Regions from separate parts of the Bacillus pacificus genome, predicted to be linked through region 2. Evidence: riboswitches for the same ligand, from Rfam matches in the RefSeq annotation. Region 2 holds a riboswitch; each other region holds the start of a gene.
What was found. Region 2 has a riboswitch for S-adenosylmethionine ahead of LMD38_RS05705 (bifunctional homocysteine S-methyltransferase/methylenetetrahydrofolate reductase). Riboswitches for the same ligand answer to the same signal wherever they lie in the genome.
Positions count from the first base shown of each region.

Region 1 (6,010 bases), 1.5 Mb from region 2:
ACAATTATTACAATTTACAACGTGGCGCGGTGTTTTCATCGTTCTTGGAGCAATAAGTGTATTCATGTTAATATCAGCTACTTTCGTATTGCGTGAAACATTACCTCCTGAAGAAAGAGAAACAGGTGGTTTGTCAGGGACGTTAGCGACGTACGGAAAACTATTAAAGGATCGTTTGTTTATGGGATATGCATTGTCACAAGGATTAGTAACAGCGGCAATGTTTGCATACATTTCGGGCTCACCATTTGTGTTGCAGAACATATACGGAGCATCACCACAGCAATTTAGTTTATTCTTTGCAATCAATGGTATTGGTATTATTATTGCTAGTCAGGTAACAGGTCGTTTAGCGGGGAAAGTGAATGAGAAGACATTATTTGTCTCTGGTATCATTATTGCAGCTGTTGGTGGTTTATCTTTACTACTGACAATCTTACTAGGAATAGGGTTAATTGGCGTTTTATGCTCGTTATTTCTTGTCGTATCAAGTGTTGGGGTTGTCTCAACAACTGGGTTCTCGTTAGCGATGAGAAATCAGAAGCAAGCTGCAGGAACAGCATCAGCTTTATTAGGCTTATTACAGTTCATTTCAGGAGCACTTGTTGCACCGTTAGTAGGTATTGGGGGAAGTAACACCGCATTACCGATGGGTGTTGTAATAGCTCTTTGTGAAGTTGGTGCTGTGTTATGTTATTTGTTTATGGCCAGAAGAAGTGAGAAGCAGTTTGAACTGCAACAAAGACAAAATTTAGAGGCTTAACAAAAAAGAACTGATTCAAAGGTAATATTTGAATCAGTTCTTTTTTTCATTTCTTTGAAATACCTCATATAGTTTTGTAAGGTGATGTAGTAAAGCAGTGCAAAAGTTATTTGTATAAAGTGACGATACTGTGACAAACATGTTGGTATATATGTTACGATGTCGTCTTAAGTGTAAAAAGTAGGATGTTCTCGGTATAATAACAAGTGGAGATAAAAGAAACTATAATGAGTAATAGCTGTAGATAAAAGGAGAAGAAGAGATGAAGAAGGTTTTGGGTATTGCTGTAATGGGAAGTATGCTCCTTCTAGCAGGGTGTAATGGAAATAAAGATACGAAAGAACCGAAAGAAAAGGTAGAACAATCTACTGAGCAAACAGAAGAGATGAAAGAATACCGTGCAGTACATGAAAAATATGATTTGAAAATGAATAAAGAGATTAATAAAGCACTACAGTTATTTGAAGTAGCAAAAGAAAAGGGCGGTAAGGAAATAACGACTGCTACATATAAAGAAGATGTGCAAAAGGTAACAACGAGCATGTTAGAAGATATTGATCATATACGAAAAGAAATTCGTGTTCCGAAGTCGAAAGAGCAAGAACATGAGGTATATGTCGGTTTCTTGAATGAATCGGAACAAGCAATGAAAAAATTACAGAAGTTAGCTAAAGAAGAAGATTCATCGTTGATTCGTGATATAGAAATTAATTTTGCAACAGCATCGACATACTATAAACGTTTTCAAGCAGAAACGAAAAAATAACCTTGCCTATGCAAGGTTATTTTTTCTTCTTGCCATCTCCATCTTCATCCTCGGATACTAATATCTTCTGTTCTTCGTGAAATTCGGAAATAGTTTGCCCGGTAATATTATCGAAAGGGGTATAAAAAGAAGTGATACTTTTCTTTTTGATGAAGAGTTTGTAGAAGCCGATGATGACAAGTATAACGATTGTTAAGGGTAATCCTATAGTAGCTAGAAGTAAGGGGTCCATCTTATAACTCCTTTCATATCTTTTTTTATTATAAGCGAAATACGATATAGATAAATAAAAGTATTAAAAACTGATTTTTCTAAATATATCCAATTTGATTGACTTTTCATTTTTTCAGAATTATAATTCGAAATATACAATTTGAACCAAATAATAATATAGCAATTTACTTATCCAGAGAGGTAGAGGGACTGGCCCTATGACACCTCAGCAGCGGGTTCTGTAATAGGAACACCGTGCTAATTCCAGCAAGCAAGTCTTGAAAGATAAGTGATGGGCCTTTGTTTATTAAGCCTTGATCTTATTTTTTAAGATCAAGGCTTTTTGTATTCTAAAAAGAGAAAAGGGAGTAATGGAAAAAGTACGTTCATAAAACTAAGTAAATATATGTGTTTAGGGGGTTATTAGAGTGTATGTAATTAAAAAATTATCAGTTATGGTGTTCACGCTATGGGTTATTACGACGGTGACATTTCTAATTATGCATATTATTCCGGGGGATCCATTTTCATCAGATGCAAAAATCTTTCCTGAAGAAGTGATCCAAAACATGAGAGCGAAGTATCACCTTGATGAACCGTTATGGAATCAATATGTTGCTTATTTAGACGGCGTAGTTCATTTTGATTTTGGTGAATCTGTTCAATCAACCGGGCAAGGTGTATCAGAAATTATAACAACTGGTTTTGGTCCATCAGCAATTATTGGTTTACAAGCACTTATTATTTCATTGCTAGTCGGAATTGCTGCAGGTACATTTGCTGCTCTCTATCATGGGAAGGTAATTGATTACGGTGTAAGTTTACTTGCCATCCTCGGTATTTCTATTCCGAGTTTTATTTTAGCACCACTATTTATACAAGTATTCGCTATTCAATTCGAGCTCTTACCAGTAGCCTCTTGGGGTACATTTGAACATACGGTATTGCCATCCTTTGCATTAGCGTTAGGACCAATCGCAGTGATTACAAGATTTGTTCGCTCTAATATGATCGAAGTACTGCAGAGTGATTATATTAAGTTAGCGAGAGCGAAAGGTATACCGATTAAGAAGATTATTATAAGACATGCTCTTCGAAATGCAATTGTTCCGGTACTTACATTTGTTGGACCATTAATGGCGGGACTTTTAACAGGTACTTTCGTTATTGAAAAGATTTTTTCAATTCCTGGTCTCGGAAAATATTTTGTAGATAGTATTTTTAATCGAGATTATCCAGTGATTATGGGAACAACCATTTTTTATAGTGCACTTTTAATTGTATGTATTTTTATTACAGATATTATTCATCGTATTGTTGATCCACGTATTCGTTCTATTACGTAAGGAGGAGATGTTTAGATGGGGGCTTATGAAATTAATGACCAGTTATTAACAAATGAAGAGAAAACAGAATTAACAATAAATAAAGATCAGCAAAAGATTAGCCGAAAGAAAGAAGTGTTTCGTAAGTTTGTATCGAATCCAATCGCAGTTTTAGGATCAGTGACGTTATTACTCATTATTGTTTTCTCACTTGTTGGTGAAAGTTTAACGCCATTTACTGCGAGTGAACAAGTAAAAGAGGCAACAAACTTACCACCTAGTAGTGAGCATTGGTTCGGAACAGATGATTTGGGAAGAGATATATGGGCACGTACTTGGGCTGGCGGGAAAATTTCATTAACAGTTGGATTAGTGGCAGCTGCTCTTGATATAGGACTTGGTGTGCTAATCGGAGGATTTAGTGGATATGTGAGAGGGCGCAATCGCCTTGGGACATTAATTGATGAGTGGATTATACGAGGAATCGAAGTGTTATACGGTATCCCATATTTATTAATTGTTATTTTACTATTAATTGTTATGAAACCAGGTCTTTTTACCATTATCATCGCCCTTGCATTAACAGGATGGATTGGTATGGCACGTCTCGTTAGGGCGCAAGTTTTATCTTTAAAACAAAGAGAGTTTGTTATTGCAGCGGAGCGATTAGGTACATCACATATGAAAATTATATATGGGCATTTAATTCCGAACTTAACAGGCATTATTATCGTAAATTTATCATTTACAATTCCAGCAGCTATTTTCTCAGAATCATTTTTAAGCTTTATCGGACTAGGAGTGCAATCACCGGCAGCAAGCTGGGGGACGATGACGAATGATGCACTTGGGACATTACTAAGCGGGGAATGGTGGCAGCTATTCTTCCCAGCAATCATGATTGCCCTCATTATGTTCGCATTTAATGCGATTGGTGATGGTTTACAAGATGCAATTGATCCAAAAATCGTAAAACAGAATCGAAAGGAGAAAAAACATGGGACAGCTCTTATCTTTAGAAAACGTAACGTTAGCCGTTGAAAAAGAGAATAGTAAACAAGCAATTGTGAAGCATGTTTCCTTTTCTATTAGCGAAGGTGAAATAGTTGCGCTTGTAGGAGAAAGTGGCTCAGGGAAAAGTGTTACAGCACAATCTATTATCGGCTTAAATCAAGAATCAATTCATATTGATGATGGAAATATATCTTTTGAATCAGAGGAATTAACGAATCTACAAGAATCAGAATGGAATCAAATTCGTGGGAAAGATATTGCTTTTATCTTTCAAGATCCACTTTCATCTTTAAATCCGACGATGAAGGTGGGAAGGCAAATTACAGAGGTGATTTTGCAACACGAAAAGAAATCGAAAAAAGAAGCAAAAGAAATTGCGATTAACTTATTAAATGATTTAGGGATACATGAAGCAGAGAAACGCTTTGAACAGTACCCACATCAATTAAGCGGAGGCATGAGGCAACGTATTTGTTTAGCAATCGCATTTGCTTGCCACCCAAAACTCGTTATTGCGGATGAACCTACGACAGCATTAGATGTAACAATTCAAAAGCAAATTATGGAGTTATTAAAGGAAAGAAAGGAAAAGCAAAATACGAGTATTTTACTAATTACGCACGATTTAGCACTTGTACGTGAAGTAGCGGATCGAGTAGTTGTGATGTATGGGGGACGTGTTGTTGAAAAAGGAACGATAGAGGAAGTGATAGGTTCCCCTAAACATCCATACACAAAAAGCTTATTACAAGCAATTCCCAATATGGACGATTCCGAAAAAGTATTACGTGCAATAGAAGGAACGACACCTTCCATTGAGACGTTAAATAGCTTTGGTTGTCCTTTTGTAAATCGTTGTCCAGTAGCGATAAAAGAATGTATTCATCGTTTCCCAGAGAGAACAACATATTCCAAGGAGCATAGTTCACATTGCTGGCAACATGTTCTGGAGCATAATAAGGCGAAATCAAAAGAGAAGGTGAATGCCTCATGACGACAGATTTAATTACTGTAAAGCAAGTAACGAAAACATATGGAAGTAAAAATAAAGAAATCGCAGCGTTAAAAGATATATCACTTTCTATCCCGAAAGGAACAACGCTTGGCATTATTGGCGAAAGTGGTTCAGGAAAAACAACACTTGGAAAGCTCATAGCTGGGATTGAGAGCCCAACGTCTGGTGAAATTGATTATAACGGTCAAGTCGTTCACAAACTGAAGGCAGCTCATAAACGTGATTTCTTACAGAAAGTACAGTTTATTTTTCAAGATTCCACAGCAGCATTAAATCCGCGCTGGAAAGTACGCGATAGCGTAACGGAAGGCTATATTTCATTTGGTTTAGGTGATAAAGGATTGAAAGATAAAGTGGCAGGTGATGCGCTAGAGCGTGTTGGGTTAGATAGACGATATATTGATCGCTATCCGCATGAATTTAGCGGAGGACAACGCCAACGTATCGCTATTGCAAGAGCGTTATTGTGTGAGCCAGAAGTATTGATTCTTGATGAACCAATTTCAGCATTAGATGTTTCATTGCAAATTCAAATTGTACATTTACTGCAAAAGATTCAAAAAGAACAAGGCTATACATATTTATTTATCGCGCACGATTTACCGATGGTTCACTATTTATGTGAAAAAGTGGCTGTCCTATATAAAGGAGAACTTGTTGAATTTGGAAATACGGATGAAGTATTCCGTAATCCACAACATTCTTATACAAAAACATTATTAGCATCAACACCAAAAATTTCAGGTTAAAGGAGAATGTAGGATGAAGAAGTTTTTACTGTTTGTCATTATGACTGTTTTAGCAATTACTTCTGTCGCTTGCGGTAAGAAAGAGACGCAAAAGGCGAGTGCTGGTAAGGGGGAAGGAGATCGATTAGTAACGAATATTGGTAGCGATCCATATACACTTGATTC
Region 1 covers NZ_CP086328.1:4,879,840-4,885,849, reverse strand. The annotation lists gene LMD38_RS25115 (multidrug effflux MFS transporter) at 1-763, shown strand, start outside; gene LMD38_RS25110 (hypothetical protein) at 1,026-1,529, shown strand; gene LMD38_RS25105 (DUF3951 domain-containing protein) at 1,546-1,761, opposite strand; SAM riboswitch class I at 1,929-2,034, shown strand; gene LMD38_RS25100 (ABC transporter permease) at 2,171-3,088, shown strand; gene LMD38_RS25095 (ABC transporter permease) at 3,104-4,108, shown strand; gene LMD38_RS25090 (ABC transporter ATP-binding protein) at 4,065-5,075, shown strand; gene LMD38_RS25085 (ABC transporter ATP-binding protein) at 5,072-5,845, shown strand; gene LMD38_RS25080 (peptide ABC transporter substrate-binding protein) at 5,859-6,010, shown strand, end outside.
Region 1: it holds a riboswitch for S-adenosylmethionine, as region 2 does, so the genes downstream of both, LMD38_RS25100 (ABC transporter permease) here and LMD38_RS05705 (bifunctional homocysteine S-methyltransferase/methylenetetrahydrofolate reductase) in region 2, are expected to answer to the same signal.

Region 2 (6,010 bases):
TCAACGAGATTTTTCCCAATATCATGCACATCACCTTTTACAGTTGCTAATAATACTTTCCCTTTTTTCGCACTATCGCTAGATTCCATATGTGGCTCTAAATAACTTACAGCAGCTTTCATACTTTCAGCACTTTGCAATACTTCAGCAACGATAAGCTCATTATTATTAAATAATCGTCCTACCTCATCCATTCCTGTCATAAGTGGGCCATTAATAATATCCAAAGGTTTTCTTCCTTCTGTAAGTGCGAGACTTAAATCTTCGTGTAAACCTTGTTTCGTACCTTCTACAATGTAATTTGCGAGCCTTTCATCAAGAGTTAATGTTTCTTGGACAACAACATCTTTCTTTTTTGCCACGCGATAGAAGTTTGTAAATTTTTCTAACGTCTCTTGCGTCGTTTCAAAAAGCAATGCATCTGCAAGGCGTTTTTCTTCATCAGGAATTGACGCATAGCGCTCTAATTTTTCCGTATTTACAATCGCGTAATCTAACCCTGCTTTCGTTGCATGATATAAAAAGACGGAATTTAACACTTCGCGACCAGCTGGTGGTAAACCAAATGATATGTTACTTACACCTAAAATCGTTAAACACTCTGGTAATGCTTCTTTAATAAGGCGAATCCCTTCTATCGTCGCAGCCGCCGAGCCAATATACTCTTCATCACCTGTCCCTACAGGAAATACAAGTGCATCAAAAATAATATCTGATGGGCGTATACCATATTTCTTCGTCAATAACTCATAACTTCTTTTCGCAATTTCTAGTTTTCTTTCCGCACTTACTGCCATTCCATCTTCATCGATTGTTCCAACTACAATTGCAGCACCATATTTACGAAGAAGCGGTGTCACTTTTTTAAATCGCTCTTCTCCATCTTCTAAATTAATTGAATTAATAACAGCTTTCCCTTGAATATAAGTAAGAGCTCGCTCCATCACATGTTCATCTGTTGAGTCAATCATAATCGGTACTTTTAACACTTTCGTAACTTCTGCCAAGAAGTTTTCCATATCTTCTATTTCATCGCGGTCCGGGTCTGCCATACAAATATCAATAATATGAGCATTTTTCTTCACTTGCGCTCTAGCGATTTCAGCAGCCTCTTCAAATTTCCCTTCTGCTACTAATCGTTTAAATTTACGTGATCCAATAACATTTGTTCTTTCACCAACAAATAACGGTCTCATAGAGTCATCATATTGCAGTGCCTCTAATCCACTAACCCCATGTCCCGCTCTCTCTTGCTGTTCACGAGGTTTAAGAGACGTTAATGCAGATTTCATTGCTTTTATATGTTCTGGTGTTGTACCACAACAACCACCGATGATATTAACCCATCCTTCTTCTGCAAATCGCTTCACTTTCTCGGCAAGCGAGGATGGAGATTCATGATAATGTCCATCTTCATCAGGAAGACCTGCATTTGGATAACAAGAAATGTAACACTCCGATAAATCAGATAGAGAACGAATATGGTCTCTCATAAACTCCGGACCAGTCGCACAGTTTAATCCAACAGATAATGGCTTCATATGTTCTACCGATAAGTAAAAAGCCTCAATTGTTTGCCCAGCTAGAGTCGTTCCCATCGGTTCAATCGTTCCCGAAATCATGATAGGTACAATTGTATTTAGTTCATCAAAAGCCGCTTGAATTCCAATATAAGCAGCCTTCACGTTACGCATATCTTGACTCGTCTCAACGAGTAATACATCCACTTCTCCTTTCAACAATCCTCTTGCCTGCCGCGTATAGGCTTCAATTAATTCTTCAAACGTTACACCACCAGTAACACTAATCGCTTTCGTCGTCGGTCCCATTGCTCCCGCAACATATACTTCCTTCCCGCTTTCTTCGACTGCTTGCTTCGCTAAACGCGCTGCCTTCTCATTTAGCTCCTCGTCTAAATGAGATAACTCATAATCACTTAGTACAATATTGGTTGCCCCAAATGTATTTGTTTCAATAATATCCGCTCCAGCTTTAATATAAGCTTTATGAATCTTTAAAATAACATCTGGTCTTGTTTCTACTAAATACTCATTACAACCTTCGTACTCCTCTCCTCCGAAATCTTCCGCAGTTAAATCCTCTTGCTGGATCATCGTTCCCATTGCACCATCTAATATTAAGATGTTATTTTGTAATTTTTCTTCTATACATTTCATCAATTAATACCTTCTTTCACTTCTTGCTTTTCTCTCACATATTTAACAAGATGTTCTGTAATTTCATATTTTAGAAATGGTGTAATAAGATAAATGCCGTTAAAGTATTTCATCGCAGCATCGATCAATTCTTGAGAAATACGAATCCCTTCCTCAATTGCTGCCTCTTTCGTTTCATGTCCATCCATTCTCTCTCTTACTGCTTCAGGTAAAGTAATACCGGGCACCTCAAAATGAAGAAAATCTGCATTCCGTTTACTTATTAATGGCATAATCCCAATAAAAATAGGTTGTTCTAAATGCTTTGTCGCCTCATACACTTCTTCAATTAACGCGATATCATAGATTGGCTGCGTTAAGAAATATTCTGCTCCAGCATCTATTTTCCGTTCCATTCGCTTAACCGCTGCTTTTAAATGTCTTACATGCGGGTTAAATGCACCGCCCACAGAAAACCTTGTTGCCGGTCCAATGGATTTCCCTAAAACGGAACGCCCATCGTTCATTTCTTTAATCATTTTAATGAGCTCGATAGAGGACAAATCATATACAGAAGTGGCACCTGGAAAATCACCAACGCGTGCTGGATCTCCAGTTAAAGCTAACACTTCTTCCATCCCTAACGCTGATAATCCTAGTAAATGAGATTGTAGTCCGATGACGTTATGGTCTCTACATGTTAAGTGCGTCAATACCGGAATATCATGCTTCGTTAATAATGCTCCCATTGCCATATTCGAGATACGGGGCGATGCTAACGAATTATCTGCTAGAGTAATAGCATCTGCTCCAGCTCTTTTCAATGCTCTTGCGCCTTCAAAAAACCGCTGCGTATCTAACGTTTTTGGTGGATCTAATTCCACTACTACTGTCGTTTGTTTTTTTGCTTTCTCTGCTAAAGTGACATGAGCTTTTGAACGTTTCTCATGTGTATGAACTACTTTCGGTCTTTGAACCGTATCCTTTTCTATTACAGGCGTAACATTTAGAGTAGCACGTTTCATACTTTCAATATGTTCTGGAGTCGTGCCACAACAACCGCCCAATAACCGAATACCTTGCTCAATAAATTTCGGTGTCATCGCTTCAAAATAAGCTGGACTTCCCTCATATACGTAGCGTCCCTCCACATAATTTGGGAGACCTGCATTTGGATATGCTGACAAGTAACCATTTTTCGGAATCGATATCATTTTAAAAGCTTCCGTCATATGAAGTGGCCCTAGTTGGCAGTTCAATCCAACAACATTTGCACCGTAATCTAAAAGCTGTTTTAATATTTCATTTACATCATTTCCATTTTGAGTCGTACCCGCCTCATGTAACGCCAATTGCGCTACAATTGGAATATTTGTTTCTTTTCGTAACACCTGGACAGCATGAAGTAATTCAAACTCATCATAAAAAGTCTCTAATAGCAGTCCATCAACCTGTTCTTCTAATAATGAACTTGCCTGTTCCAGTAACATAAATTCTCGCTCCATATCAGTTGTCGTAACCGCCCCGATATGTTTCATACCACCAATTGTGCCTAAAATTGCATTTCTGTCTGTAACAGATGCTTTCGCCAGTTTTACTGCCGCTCTATTAATTTCAGTAACTTGATTTTCTAATCCATACATACGTAATTTCGCTTCATTTGCTCCGTACGTATTTGTTTGAATCACATCTGCCCCAGCCGCTACATATTGCTTATGAATCGATATAATTAAATCTGGATCAGATATATTCAATTCTTCAAAACTACTTTGTAAACCATGTGAATGTAATAACGTCCCAACCGCACCATCACCTATTACAATTCCTTTTGATAATAAATCTAGTAATTTCACAAATCTCCCTCATTTCTATCAATATAAAAACCCCCTCTTCACTTTGAAGAGGGGGACATAATCGATCCTCCTCTTATTATGCAAAACATTCGTTTTGCAGGTATTAGCACCGTTTCAAACATTTCGTTTGAAGGTTGCCGGGTTTCACAGGGCCTTTCCCTCCACCGCTCTCAATAAGAGTTTGTCTTTATTATTTTATTTATGTAGCTAAAAGGAAATGCGTTCCCCTTTTAACAATGTTTGTTAATTTTTTTATAAATTTAGCACGCACAAATACAAAAGTCAATGACACTTGCGGAAAAATAAAAATTATTTAAAATAAAGTTGCAATTCAATTATCTTTTGTTGTAAAGTTAAAACCATAATAAAATTTCATACGAACATTCTTATCTAGAGAGGTAGAGGGACTGGCCCTATGACGCCTCAGCAACCATTAACATTTGTTAATAAGGTGCTAATTCCAGCAAATTGTGAAAGATTTGACAGATGAGAAGAAGACTCTATTCAAACCGAAAGCCTTCTTCTTAGAAGGCTTTTTTTATTTTATATTCAACTAATGGTTCAATTTAAAAAGGAGGAATTTTCACATGTCAACTATCGAAACAAAATTAGCGCAAATCGGAAACCGGAGTGAAACTACAACAGGAACTGTTAATCCACCTGTTTATTTTTCAACTGCTTATCGTCACGAAGGAATTGGTAAATCTACTGGATTTGATTATTCACGAACTGGAAATCCAACGCGCGGCCTATTAGAACAGGCAATCGCAGACTTAGAATGCGGCGAACAAGGTTATGCCTGTAGTTCAGGGATGGCAGCCGTTCTTCTTGTCCTTTCCCTATTCCGCTCTGGAGACGAACTTATTGTTTCCGAAGATTTATACGGTGGCACTTATCGATTATTTTCTGAGCACGAAAAAAAGTGGAACGTTCGATGTAGATACGTAAATACACAATCTATTAAACAAATTGAGCAAGCCATCACAACGAAAACGAAGGCTATTTTCATAGAAACTCCAACTAATCCATTAATGCAAGTTACCGATATTGCCGCTGTTGCAACTGTAGCGAAAAGACACGGACTACTTCTTATTGTAGACAACACATTCTACACACCTTATATACAGCAGCCATTAACAGAAGGTGCCGATATCGTACTTCATAGTGCAACGAAATATTTAGGTGGTCATAACGATGTACTAAGCGGACTTGTCGTTGCAAAAGGAAAGGAACTTTGTGAGGAAATCGCTCATTATCATAATGCCTCTGGTGCAGTCTTAAGTCCATTTGACTCATGGCTATTAATTCGTGGTATGAAAACGTTAGCGCTTCGCATGAGACAACATGAAGAAAATGCAAAAGCAGTTGTTGCTTATTTAAATGATGAGGATGGGGTGACAGATGTATTTTATCCTGGAAGAGGCGGCATGATCTCATTTCGTCTGAAAGATGAAACATGGATTAATCCATTCTTACAATCTTTATCCTTAATTACATTTGCCGAAAGTCTCGGTGGTGTTGAAAGTTTAATGACATATCCAGCAACGCAAACACACGCTGATATTCCTGAAGAAATTAGAACAGCAAACGGTGTATGTAATCGTCTTCTTCGATTTTCCGTTGGTATTGAAAATAGTAACGATTTAATTCAAGATTTACAGCAAGCCATTAAACTTGTAAAAGAAGGTGTAAGAATATGAGTTATTCTATAGATACACTCTTACTGCACAACCAATATAAACATGACTCGCAAACAGGAGCTGTTAACGTTCCCATCTATAACACATCAACATTTCACCAATTTGATGTAGATACGTTCGGGAAATATGACTATAGCAGGTCAGGCAATCCAACTCGTGAAGCTCTTGAAGACATCATTGCTTTATTAGAAGGCGGAACAAAAGGATTTGCCTTCGCATCAGGAATTGCAGCGATTTCTACTGCATTCCTCCTCCTTTCACAAGGTGATCACGTACTCATTTCAGAAGACGTATACGGAGG
Region 2 covers NZ_CP086328.1:1,094,749-1,100,758, reverse strand. The annotation lists gene metH (methionine synthase) at 1-2,177, opposite strand, end outside; gene LMD38_RS05705 (bifunctional homocysteine S-methyltransferase/methylenetetrahydrofolate reductase) at 2,177-4,009, opposite strand; SAM riboswitch class I at 4,080-4,189, opposite strand; SAM riboswitch class I at 4,393-4,502, shown strand; gene metI (cystathionine gamma-synthase/O-acetylhomoserine thiolyase) at 4,597-5,709, shown strand; gene metC (cystathionine beta-lyase) at 5,706-6,010, shown strand, end outside.

Region 3 (6,010 bases), 1.7 Mb from region 2:
CGATTACATTACTTGGCAGTGCTGGTGGAGCAGCAAAAGCAGTTTTAGCGATTTTAAATCAAGCGATAGTAAATGAAAAAGACCCGATTTATGAAGTGATAAAGAATGTTACATTTTATTTGGTTGATATAAAACAAAAAGATAGGACGTATTATGACGAGTTGTTTCCAAATTTGAAAGATCAATTGTTTTTATCCGAAATAGACCTCCAAGATGTAGTGACATTTAAAAAGCATTTAAAAGAAAGTAGTACGAGCGTTGTTATTGATGTTTCGGGGGCAGATACGATCAGAGTATTAAGCTGTTGTAATGAACTTGGAATTTGTTATATTAATTCAGCTTTGGAAAACGAGGCAGTAGATCAGGACGATAGTTTAATCGGCTTTCAGCTTACGGAAAGATATACGAGATTTGAGAAGGAAAAAGATAAATTTACAAATACAAAAGCAATTATAGGCTCAGGTATGAATCCAGGTGTCGTTCAATGGATGGTTGTTGAACTTATGAAGGAACGCCCGAATGAAAAGCCAAGAGCATGCTATATAGTAGAACATGATACGTCATTTTTGAATGATACAGCACTTATAAAGCCTCATACACTGTATGCTTCATGGGCAGTAGAGCGATTTCTAGATGAAGCGATATGGAGTTATCCGATGTATATGAGTCATCATCGTCCTCTTTACTTTTATGAAGATGTATATGCTTCAGAGTATAAAGTAAAGTTGGGAGAGAAAGAGTTTTATGGTTGTTTGATGCCGCATGAGGAAGTTTTAATTTTAGGGAAAAACTTTAACATGGAAGTAGGGTTTCTTTATCGAATTAACGAGTATACAACAAATATAATTAGACAGAATTTAGATAAGGTAGAAGATCTATGGAATTGGAATCGTAAAGTATTTAATCCAGCTGAAGAAGAGATTGCGGGCGAGGATCTAGTCGGTGTATTACTCGTTTATGAAAATAGCGAGACCTATATGTATAACGTGATGAATAGCAGTCAAGTTTTTCATAAATATAAAACGAATGCGACATACTTCCAAGTAGGATGTGGCATTTATGCTGGCTTGTGTAGTTTACTGTTCGATAACTTTAAACAAGGTGCCTATTATGTAGAGGAATTATTACTAAATACAGAAAGTAAGTACGGAGAATATTTGAATTTATATATGAATGATTTTGTAGTTGGTGGAAATGACTTTACGGATGGATTGCTACATGATCGAGTAAGGTGGATATAAATTGTGATGAAAAGGAAGGGGAAATCTCCTTCCTTTTCGCGTTATAAACGTACATATTGTCCTGAAAGTAATTTCCTTATCATTTAATGAGATAATATGTAGAGTTTTTGTATTGATCATGAGGAGTAGCAAGGAAGTATTGCGATTCAAAGTAGCGGAGAGCTAGGAATGAAAGTGGAGATTTTTTTACCGATAGCATAATGCGCTAGAAGAAAATATTTTTCAGAAAAGTGTTCTTGTTGCGTAAATATAAACATTTTATAAAATGTTTCGAGAAGGGTTTTTTTTATAAAATACTTCGTTTATAATGGAGGAAAATATCGACATGAGATTTGTTATTCATGTAACGGTTCGGTAGTGTTAGAAAAAGAAGGGGTGCACGCGCATCCTTTTTTCTATGCAGATATTATGAAAGAGGTGGTATGATGGAATTAACATTAAATTCGACTGTATGCTTGCACACGATTCAATTTCGAAAAGAGCAAAAGAATTATATTGTAAAAGATACAATTACAGGAGAAAAATATGAAATGCCGCCACTTTGGATTGATGCATTGGCAATGATGCGTGACGGTTTTTTATTAGGGGAAATTGAGGAGAAATTAAAAGAAGAGTATCCGGAAGAAGAAATAAATATGTTAGCATTTACGAGGCAACTGTTAGAGCTAGAGCTTGTCGGAATGGTCGATGGGGAAGAAATAGCTTGTACAAAGAAGAAAGAGAAAGATTATTTAGCTTGGTTACGTCCTCGCGTTGAGCAATTCTTTCTTAGTTTAAATAAAAGAAATAGAAGCAAAGGTCAATGATGATCTTTGCTTTTTTGTATAGTTTGTTTAAAAAATTACAGCGAATGCTCTTGCGAAAGCACCGTCGCTATTTTTAATTTTTAAAGGTGCTGCTGAGAAAAAGAAACGTTTCGCATTAATGGCATCTAAGTTTGTTAAGTTTTCGATTAAATAAATATTATTCCCAAGTAGTATGTGATGAATCGGTGATGTTTCTGTCGTTACCTCGTCAGGAGAAATGAAATCTAAACCGACAGATTTTACTTTTAATTGAACTAATTCTTCAGCTAATTCTTCGGAAAGATAAAAGGCTTCTTGTTCATACGCTTCTGTATTCCATTTATTAGATAGGTTGGAATGGAAAATGACAATATCACCTTCTTTTATGTCAGCATTGTGTAATACTTCTTTAGGTAGTTTTCGTTCTTGTACATGAGTTACATCAATAAGAACAGCTTCACCTACAAATTGATCTAGGGGCAATTGATCAATAGTCGTTGCGCCTGAAATGAAATGAGCAGGAGCATCACAATGTGTACCAACATGAACGACAGAATGAAAATCTGTAACTTGATATCCTGTCTCTTCAACACTTGTAATGGCTTCTAAATTGATTTTTGGTGTTCCAGGAAATTGAGACATATTGTTTTCAAATGTTTGGGATAGGTCAATTACTTTCACTTTAAATACCTCCAAGTATATATTTTGAAATATAAAAAACTCACCTTTCATAATCAAGAAAGATGAGTTTTGCACACAATAGTTACGTTTTATCTTTCAAAATGCAATGCATTTTGCAGGAATTAGCACCTATTCAGTTTGTATAAACTGAGGTTGCTGGGCTTCAAAGGGCCGGTCCCTCTGCCTCTCTTGATAAAGGTATATTCAATTTAAAGTTCGGAATTTTCGTGATAATAAAATTGTAATTCATTTCCTTTTTCTGTGCAACACAAAATAGGTATTCACCCAAATAAAGTTGCTCGCATATTGTAGCTTATGTAAATAGAATGCTGCGAAGGAGTGAGTGCAGTGACAGGGAAGGTATTGAATTATTATGCTGGTGGAAATACAGCTAGAGGATTTCATAATTTATATGAAGAGAATTTAAAAGGACTAAACAGATTATTTATTTTAAAGGGTGGACCTGGAACGGGAAAATCTTCTTTAATTAAGGTAATAGGTCGTGAATGGGTTGAAAAGGGATATGATATTGAATTTTTACACTGTTCTTCTGATAATAAATCGGTTGATGGTGTCATTATCCCGAAGTTAAAAGTAGGAATTGTTGATGGAACATCACCGCATGTTATTGAGCCAAAAATGCCAGGAGTTGTCGAGGAGTATATTAATTTAGGAATTGCTTGGGATTCAGATAAGTTAAGAAAGCAGAAAGTGGAAATTGAACGATTTGTTTCAGAAGCAAGCAAAGCTTTTCAAGCTGCTTACGCTCGTTTTAACGAGGCATTAGTTATACATGATGAGTGGGAGAAAATATATATTAGTAATATTGATTTTAATAAAGCGAACGAACTAACCGAGCAGCTCATTCAGAAATTATTTACAGATAAAGTTGGGAAACAATCGCTTGTGAAACATCGGTTTTTAGGAGCAGCTACACCGAAAGGAGCAGTTGATTTTGTTCCTAACTTAACAGAAGGATTACCACATCGTTATTTTATAAAAGGACGCCCAGGTTCTGGGAAATCAACAATGCTCAAAAAATTAGCTAAGGTAGCAGAAGAAAAAGGATTTGAAGTTGAAGTATATCATTGTGGGTTTGATCCAAATAGTCTTGATATGGTTATCGTAAGAGAATTAGGGTTTGCGATTTTCGATAGCACCGCACCACATGAATATTTTCCGAGCCGTGAAGGTGATGAAATTATAGATATGTATGCCCTTATTGTAACACCAGGGACGGATGAGAAGTATGCGGAGGAAATTCGTGACGTCTCTATTCAATATAAAGCAAAAATGAATGAGGCGATGTCTTTTTTAGCGAAAGCGAAATCAGTTCGTGATAAATTAGAACGAATTTATATTGCTGCTATGGATTTTTCAAAAGTAGATGCATACAAAGAGGAGATTCAAAAAGAGTTTGAACGAATTGCGGTTAGTGTAACTGAAAAGAACAAGTAAAAAATAACGAATTTTGACAGGCTGTCGGAAATTTTCTGACAGCTATTTTAGTATGTAGTAAACTTAGTAATATATTTGTCGAATTTCCAAGGAAATAATCAAAAAATAGAGAGGGTATGAAATGAGAGAGAAAATTAAGTTGGAGTTAGAACGAATTGAGAAAGAAAATGATGTGAAAATTTTATTCGCTGTGGAGTCAGGGAGTCGTGCATGGGGATTTCCATCAAAAGATAGTGATTATGATGTTAGATTCGTTTATATGCACCCGGTAGAATGGTATTTATCCATTCATGATAAACGAGATGTAATTGAGTATCCGATTAGTGATGATTTAGATATAAGCGGATGGGATATAAAAAAAGCGTTACAACTATTTGCAAAGTCAAACCCAGCTTTACTCGAATGGATTCGATCACCCATTTTTTATTCGAAAAACTCTAATTTTCCAGAAAAGCTTCAGCAAATGAGTGAAAAGAATTTTGATCCAAAAGCAACGATATACCATTACCTACATATGGCTTCAAAAAATTATCGTGAATTTTTGCAAGGTGAGAATGTAAAATTGAAAAAGTACTTTTATGTATTGCGTCCTATTTTGGCTTGTAAGTGGCTAGAGGAGAAAATAACTTTGCCTCCTGTAGAATTCGATCGATTAATTACAGAATTATCAATAGAGCGTAGCGTATTAGATGAAATTGAACGGTTGTTAATAAAGAAAAAGGCAGGTACTGAATTAGATGTTGGATTGAAAATTGAGGTGTTGAATCAATTTTTAGAAGAACAAATTCATTACTATCAGCAATACGTAAAAGGAATTGAAAAGGGATTAGGGATCGATATTGAGAGTTTAAATACATTGTTTCGAGATATGTTGTTTGCGGTATACGAAAAAGAGCACAAGTAAGTTTGTGCTCTTTTTATTTTGTAGGAATAAAGAAAACAGATATAGCTGCAAGAAGACCTGCAAATGAGAATAAGTAAAAATTCCATGCTAAGTCATATTGCATTGTCATAATAATACCGACAAGAATAGGACCAGTAATTGCGCCAACTCGGCCAAGTCCAAGTCCCCAGCCTAAGGAAGTAGCTCGGATATGTGATGGGAAGTATTGTGTTACATATGCATTTAATATTTGAGTAATGCCAACTGATCCAATTCCAGCAAGACCAATTAAAAGATAGATGATTGTAACAGATGGTTTAATTGTTAATAGTCCAATACATATAGCTGCCATAAGATAGGAGATGCTAATAACAATTTTAGCTCCTATACGATCGGCGATTGCTCCAGCAAATAATGCACCGATAGCGGCAGTAATATTTAGCATAAGTAGGAATGATAAACTAGATCCAAGAGGGTATCCTGCCTGTCGCATCATCTGAGGTAACCAAGTATTTAAACCGTATATTAAAAACATACCCATTATATAAGTGATCCAAAAGAGCAGCGTTGCTTTTCTGTATTCTTTTGAGAATAAAGTAAGAAATCCATTTCTCTTTCGCATATTAGATGAGGGTTGATGAGTTTCATCTTTCACATAGAATTCAATTTGAAAACGATTAAGGATTTGGTCAACTTCTTTTTGGCGATTACGTGATAATAAAAATTGAATGGATTCAGGTAAATAACGAATAATGAAAGGAATAAGGAGTAGTGGAATCATTCCGATGCCAAACATAGTTCTCCATCCGAAACCTTCTAACATAAACATCGACAAAATAGCGCCTAACACGATCCCTAAAGGATAGCCAGTAAACATAAGAGCATAAATAAAAGATTGTCGCTTTTTTGGTGAATATTCAACAGTAAGTGCTGAAGCTGTTGGAATAACACCACCTAATCCG
Region 3 covers NZ_CP086328.1:4,670,443-4,676,452, reverse strand. The annotation lists gene LMD38_RS24085 (hypothetical protein) at 1-1,241, shown strand, start outside; gene LMD38_RS24080 (hypothetical protein) at 1,667-2,047, shown strand; gene LMD38_RS24075 (cyclase family protein) at 2,075-2,707, opposite strand; SAM riboswitch class I at 2,794-2,906, opposite strand; gene LMD38_RS24070 (PRK06851 family protein) at 3,056-4,165, shown strand; gene LMD38_RS24065 (nucleotidyltransferase domain-containing protein) at 4,287-5,069, shown strand; gene LMD38_RS24060 (MFS transporter) at 5,083-6,010, opposite strand, start outside.
Region 3: it holds a riboswitch for S-adenosylmethionine, as region 2 does, so the genes downstream of both, LMD38_RS24075 (cyclase family protein) here and LMD38_RS05705 (bifunctional homocysteine S-methyltransferase/methylenetetrahydrofolate reductase) in region 2, are expected to answer to the same signal.

Region 4 (6,010 bases), 910 kb from region 2:
ACTATGTATGATGTGTCTTCATCCTCTTTTTTTAATTGGAGCAATTCTATTAATCGTTATAATCAATGTGATGCAAGGGAATAGCGACAAGATAAGAAAGATGTTACCGAGTACAATTGTATTCTTTTTTATGGTCATTTTATTTAATTCGTTATTCACGCATAGAGGCCGAACTACGTTATTTTGGTTAGGTGATAGCCGCATTAAGCTTGAGGCAATTATGTTTGGAGTAGTAATGGGGTTATTACTAGTTGCGATTATGTTTACGTTTGCTTCGTATAATGATATTATTACAAGTCATAAATTTTTATATTTATTTTCTAGAATTTCACCGAAAGTAGCATTGTTAACGATGATTACGGTGAGGTTTGTTCCTTTGTTTATGAGGCGATTACAGAAAATAACACTCTTCCAAAAGACGAAAGGTGTACAGGTAGATGCAGGTTCCATTGTGGAACGTGTGAAAAATGGTATGCAACTATTGCAAGTATTATTAATTTGTTCATTAGAAGATGCATTACAAACGGCAGATTCTATGCAAGCTCGTGGATTTGGTGTAACGAAACGTACGACTTATATTCGGTATAGAATGGAAAGATGCGATTGGTATACGCTCAGTTATTTAAGCATTCTATTTATAGCTGCTATTATATGTAGTAATTATGGCGGAGGAAAATTGATTATTTATCCGAAAGTCGAATCGATTTTATTTCAGCAGTTCGATGGGATGATGTTTGTCGTATTTACGATGTTTATTAGTTTACCAATTATAATGGAAGGACGGGAATGGATATGGTGGCGCATGCAGAAATAAACAATTTATCATTTGTATATGCTGATGAAAACGAAAAAGCGTTACAGCATATTTCTCTTTCTGTTCAAAAAGGAGAGTTTATTGTACTTGCTGGAGGATCAGGATCCGGGAAGACGACTTTATTAAAACATTTAAAAAAAGAATTACTTCCAATTGGTAAGCGTACTGGGGATACATATTATGATGGTACTTTATTAGAAAATGTACCGGACTTGTTATCTGCCCAAGAAATTGGCATGGTATTTCAAAATCCAGAAAATCAGCTCGTAATGGATACGGTCATTCAAGAATTAGCATTTTCTTTAGAAAATATCGGATTACCATCACATATTATTCAAAAAAGAATAGCCGAGCTTATTAGCTTCTTAGGATTCCAAGATTTATTGCACCAATCTGTTCATACGTTATCTGGCGGGCAGAAGCAACTTGTCAATTTAGCTGCCGTATTAGTTATGCAGCCGAAGTTACTATTATTAGATGAACCAACTGCGCAGTTAGATCCAATTGCTGCGAAAGAGTTTTTAGGGTTGTTAAAGCGTATTAATGAAGAACTTGGCATTACGATCGTTTTAAGTGAACATCGTTTAGATGAGGTAATACCACTTGCTACGCGCGTTATTTGTATGAGTAACGGCCAAATCGTGTATGACGGTAGTCCGAAAACAGTTGTAGCAAATATGTGGGAAGTAGAAGGATTTCGTCCATTTATTCCACAAATCCCAAGATTGTTTTTAGAGTGGAATGCGAAAGATATACCATTTACAGTGCGAGAAGCACAAATGAAAATGAATGATTTTTCAGCGATATCATATGTAAATGAGCCAATAGTACAAAGGGAAAAGCAAGAAGTCATTTTAAGTGCAGAGCATATTTCGTTTCAATATGAAAAGAATAGTCCGCTCATTTTACGAGATTTAACAGTATCGATTGAAAAAGGAAAATGGGTAGCTCTCGTTGGAAAAAATGGCACAGGGAAGTCTACACTGCTAACGATTTTAGCGGGATTACAAAAAGCGAGAAGAGGGAAAGTAAAGTGGAATGGGAAAGTGATACATAAAATTGATTCGAAAGAACGATTTAAAAGTATCGGGTATGTATCGCAGCATCCATATTATCATTTTACATTTGATACAGTGTGGGACGAGGTGTATGAACGAGCGCGTGAATTATACGGAGAACAAGGAAAAGAAATAGCAGAACAGCAGCTTAAAAAGTTTTGGCTATATGCACTTAAAGAACGCCATCCGCATGATTGTAGCGGGGGAGAGCAACAATTACTTGCATTATGTACGACGTTATTGTCAAAGCCGACTTTATTATTACTGGATGAACCGACAAAAGGACTAGATCCGTGGAAGAAAGAAAGGGTAGGAGAGTTATTTAGGAAACTGCAAAAAGAAGGGACAACAATTGTAATGGCAACGCATGATATTGAGTTTGCAGCGAAATACGTGGATCAATGTATGATGTTATTTGATGGAGCAGTCATTATGAATGATGCACCGAAAGAATTTTTTAGTGGCAACTTCTTTTATACAACCTCTATCAATCGATTTATTCGAAAAGAATTGCCATATGCATTAACGTGGGAGGATGTGTACGAAGCGTGTCCAAACGATATGTTGCATTCATAATATGTATTTTTGCAGTGATGATAGGTACATTACTTTTTACTACACTTATCATGGACGGTTATTACATGTTAAGTAGTTTGTTTTTATTAGTTGTTATTATGTTACCTTTCTATATCCGTTTTGAAAAGAAGGCGTTTGTTTCACGTGAAATTGTTCTCGTTGCTGTGTTAGCAGCAATTGCAGCAGTGAGTCGTGTACCATTTTCTCTTTTACCAAGTGTACAGCCGACTTCTTTTGTCATTATTGTTTCTGCAATTGTGTTTGGAAGTGAAACTGGTTTTATGATTGGTGCAACAGCGGCTATCGTATCTAACATTTTTTTAGGACAAGGTCCGTGGACGCCGTGGCAAATGTTTTCATGGGGTATGATTGGCTTTATAGCTGGATTATTGCGGAATACGTTTTTAATGAAAAAGCTATGGGGAAGACTTCTATACGGATTGTTTGTTGGATTTTTATTTGGCTGGATTATGAATTTCTGGGGGCTTCTCGGTTTTATACGAGAGGCGACATGGGAAACAGTCATTTCGTATTATATCGCAAGTTTTTATTTCGATTTGAGCCATGCGATTTCAAATGTTGTGTTCTTACTACTATTTAGTACGTCTTGGATTACGATTCTTACAAGATTTAAAAAGAAATATGGCATATTGGATAAGCATAACATGGTATAGAAAAGCATACTCATATAAGGTAGGGTCGCGACTTACATATTCGTTTGCCTCTTTCATGCTTCTTACATATTGTAAGGAGCATTTTTCTGTATATTTTTTAATTATAACGGCAATAATTATGAAGTATGCCATTTGAAAAAACTTCCCACCTTATGATGGGAAGTTTTTTCACTCTTGTTCTAAAATGTGAACGGTGTAATCGCAGCGTTGAATAGCTTGTTCGATCGCATAAAGAGATTGCTCAATACGAGCGCGATTAAAATCTTTTTCAACAGTCTGTAGTGCTTCTTCTAAACAATGTTTTGCTTCTTGTAACGATTGAAAAGAATCTTGTACATATCCACGAGCATTTTGATGCATTTCATAATCCTCCTTGCATACTCATATATGTATAGTATGAACAGTAAAGAAGAAAATATAATTCGTTATATTTGTTTGACAATTAAAATGAAATTACGTATAGTAAGAATTAAGTGAATATTTTCTTATCCAGAGAGGTGGAGGGACTGGCCCGATGAAACCCAGCAACCGCGATGCAGGTGCTAATTCCAGCAGAACAAATTTGTTCTGGGAGATAAGATGAAGATATATACGTAACTTCTTCTTATCGGAGAGGTTTTTTTATTGCAAAAAAACCGATTACGAAAATTTATATTAAGAAGAAAGGGGTTGCGCATTGCTGTGACACTCGAAAAATACGTAAAACTGCGTAGTACAGTTTATGAATATATGATAGAGCAAGATAAGCCAATATCATTGTTAGATATTCAAGAACATATCGTTTCGCATCATGAAGGAAAATTCACGAAAAAGATGTTACATCAATTTTATTTATCAAGATTATTAGATGAACTGAAACTGGATGGGAAAATTACATTAGCTGATGAATATCTCTATGCTGAAAAAGGGGTATTTTATAAGGCGAGAAAAGGGAGCTAAGCTCTCTTTTTTTGAAGTATGTAGAGTAAAAGACTGCTTAAGCAGCCTGATACAGGGAATGGTGTTGAGTGTGTAGTGTCAAAAATTGAATGTGCCTGAAAGAGGCAATTCATATCGGCTGCAAATGAAAAGAGACACCTTCGCCGAATAGGTGTCAGTCGTTTTGTCATATAGACTTGCTATTTGACAGTTATTAGAATAACATGCAGTGGCTCTAGAAGTCAAAAGGGAATTAAAGGAAGAGGTGTTGTTATGTACGCTTATTTAATAAAAGAACTATATAGGTATATCCCGAAACACATTATTGATAGAGGGTATGAATATTATGAAGATGGACATGTAGAAGATGTAGAAATACATAATAATAAAGTATTTGCATTTGTGACTGGTAATGCAGGGAATTATGAAGTAGTGATTGAACTCGATGATTTTTCAGAAAGTAGTTGTGAGTGTCCATATGAAAATTATTGTAAACATATGGCGGCGGTTGTTTATGATATTCAAAGTGCTGGCGAGAGTACGGTTAAATCGGAATTGCAAGGTTTAGAAAAAGAAGAGTTACTTATAGTATTAAACCGGTTGTTACAAAGTTCAAAAAACGTGCAAATTGTAGAGAAGATGTTAAAGAAGGGGAAACTTTAACTTATGAGGGAGTTGTTTTGTAGTGAATGTACTAATTGTATACGCTCATCCTAGTCCTTCAAGCTTTAACGCGGCGATTTTAGAGCATGTGCAAAAAGGATTGCAAGAAACTAATCATTCGGTTACAGTACTTGATTTATATAAAGAACAATTTGATCCCGTCCTTGTCTTTAATGAAGAGAAGAAAAGACGTGATTTAGTAAATGAAGAGGAAACAGCCCGGTATAGAACATTAGTAGAAGAAGCAGATATGCTTCTATTCATCTATCCGATATGGTGGTGGGGGATGCCAGCTATTTTAAAAGGATTTATTGATCGCATTTTCGTAGCTGGATTTGCTTATAAATATGAAGGGGCCCTGCCGAAAGGCTTATTGAAAGGTAAGAAGGCTTGGGTAATTAATACGTTAGACTCACCGTTATGGTACGTCGCATTACTATATCGATCAGCGGATTGGATTATAATGAAGAGAGGTGTTTTACGTTTTTGCGGCATTCGCGATATAAAACGGTCAGTATTTCAATCTGTGAAAACGAGTAAACGAGAGAAGCGGGAAAAGTGGTTATTACAAATAGAAGAAAAGGCTCGTACACTATGAATGAAATGGAACGTATTATAAAGTGTTGCGGGGATGACAACGAACTTTTGCGAACGTATATTACATGTTTACTTCAACTGAAGGAATGTAGTGAAACATTTGGGCAAATTCAAATAGAGTTAAGAAATGACTACTTGATAAGAGGAATTTGTGAAAGAGAAGTTGATGAGGTAGTAATGGGAAGTAAAGAATATGAAACATATTTTCTTCCAAAAGCGTTACAGTGGAATTTTTTGAGGGAACATCCACACCTGATCGGAAAAATTTGCGAAGACTTTTTTGCATTTTAGTCATTACATCTTACGGAGATAGAGTGGGAAACGATTATAAATTGCGTGGGAAATAAGAGATTTATTATATAAAAAAGCTAGTATAAAACTAGCTTTTCGTTTAAATAAATAAGAAACATAGACTTATGATAAATCCTGCATATAGTAAGTTCACGACGCAAAATCCCATAATATCACGAGCGCCTAAACCAGCTATTGCCAATGCCGGTAATGCCCAGAAAGGTTGAATTAAATTCGTCCAAGCATCGCCCCACGCAATGGCCATTGCTGTTTTTGCAGCAGGTACACCAAGTTCAGCACCAGCTGGAATCATAATGGGTGCTTGCACAGCCCATTGACCGCCACCAGATGGAACGAAAATATTAACGATGCCAGCACTAAAAAAAGTAAAGAGTGGGAAAGTCGTTTCGTTTGAAATG
Region 4 covers NZ_CP086328.1:2,003,714-2,009,723, forward strand. The annotation lists gene LMD38_RS10445 (energy-coupling factor transporter transmembrane component T) at 1-814, shown strand, start outside; gene LMD38_RS10450 (ABC transporter ATP-binding protein) at 787-2,448, shown strand; gene LMD38_RS10455 (ECF transporter S component) at 2,421-3,122, shown strand; gene LMD38_RS10460 (hypothetical protein) at 3,291-3,482, opposite strand; SAM riboswitch class I at 3,605-3,703, shown strand; gene LMD38_RS10465 (hypothetical protein) at 3,804-4,061, shown strand; gene LMD38_RS10470 (SWIM zinc finger family protein) at 4,314-4,703, shown strand; gene LMD38_RS10475 (NAD(P)H-dependent oxidoreductase) at 4,726-5,301, shown strand; gene LMD38_RS10480 (group-specific protein) at 5,298-5,591, shown strand; gene LMD38_RS10485 (short-chain fatty acid transporter) at 5,692-6,010, opposite strand, start outside.
Region 4: it holds a riboswitch for S-adenosylmethionine, as region 2 does, so the genes downstream of both, LMD38_RS10465 (hypothetical protein) here and LMD38_RS05705 (bifunctional homocysteine S-methyltransferase/methylenetetrahydrofolate reductase) in region 2, are expected to answer to the same signal.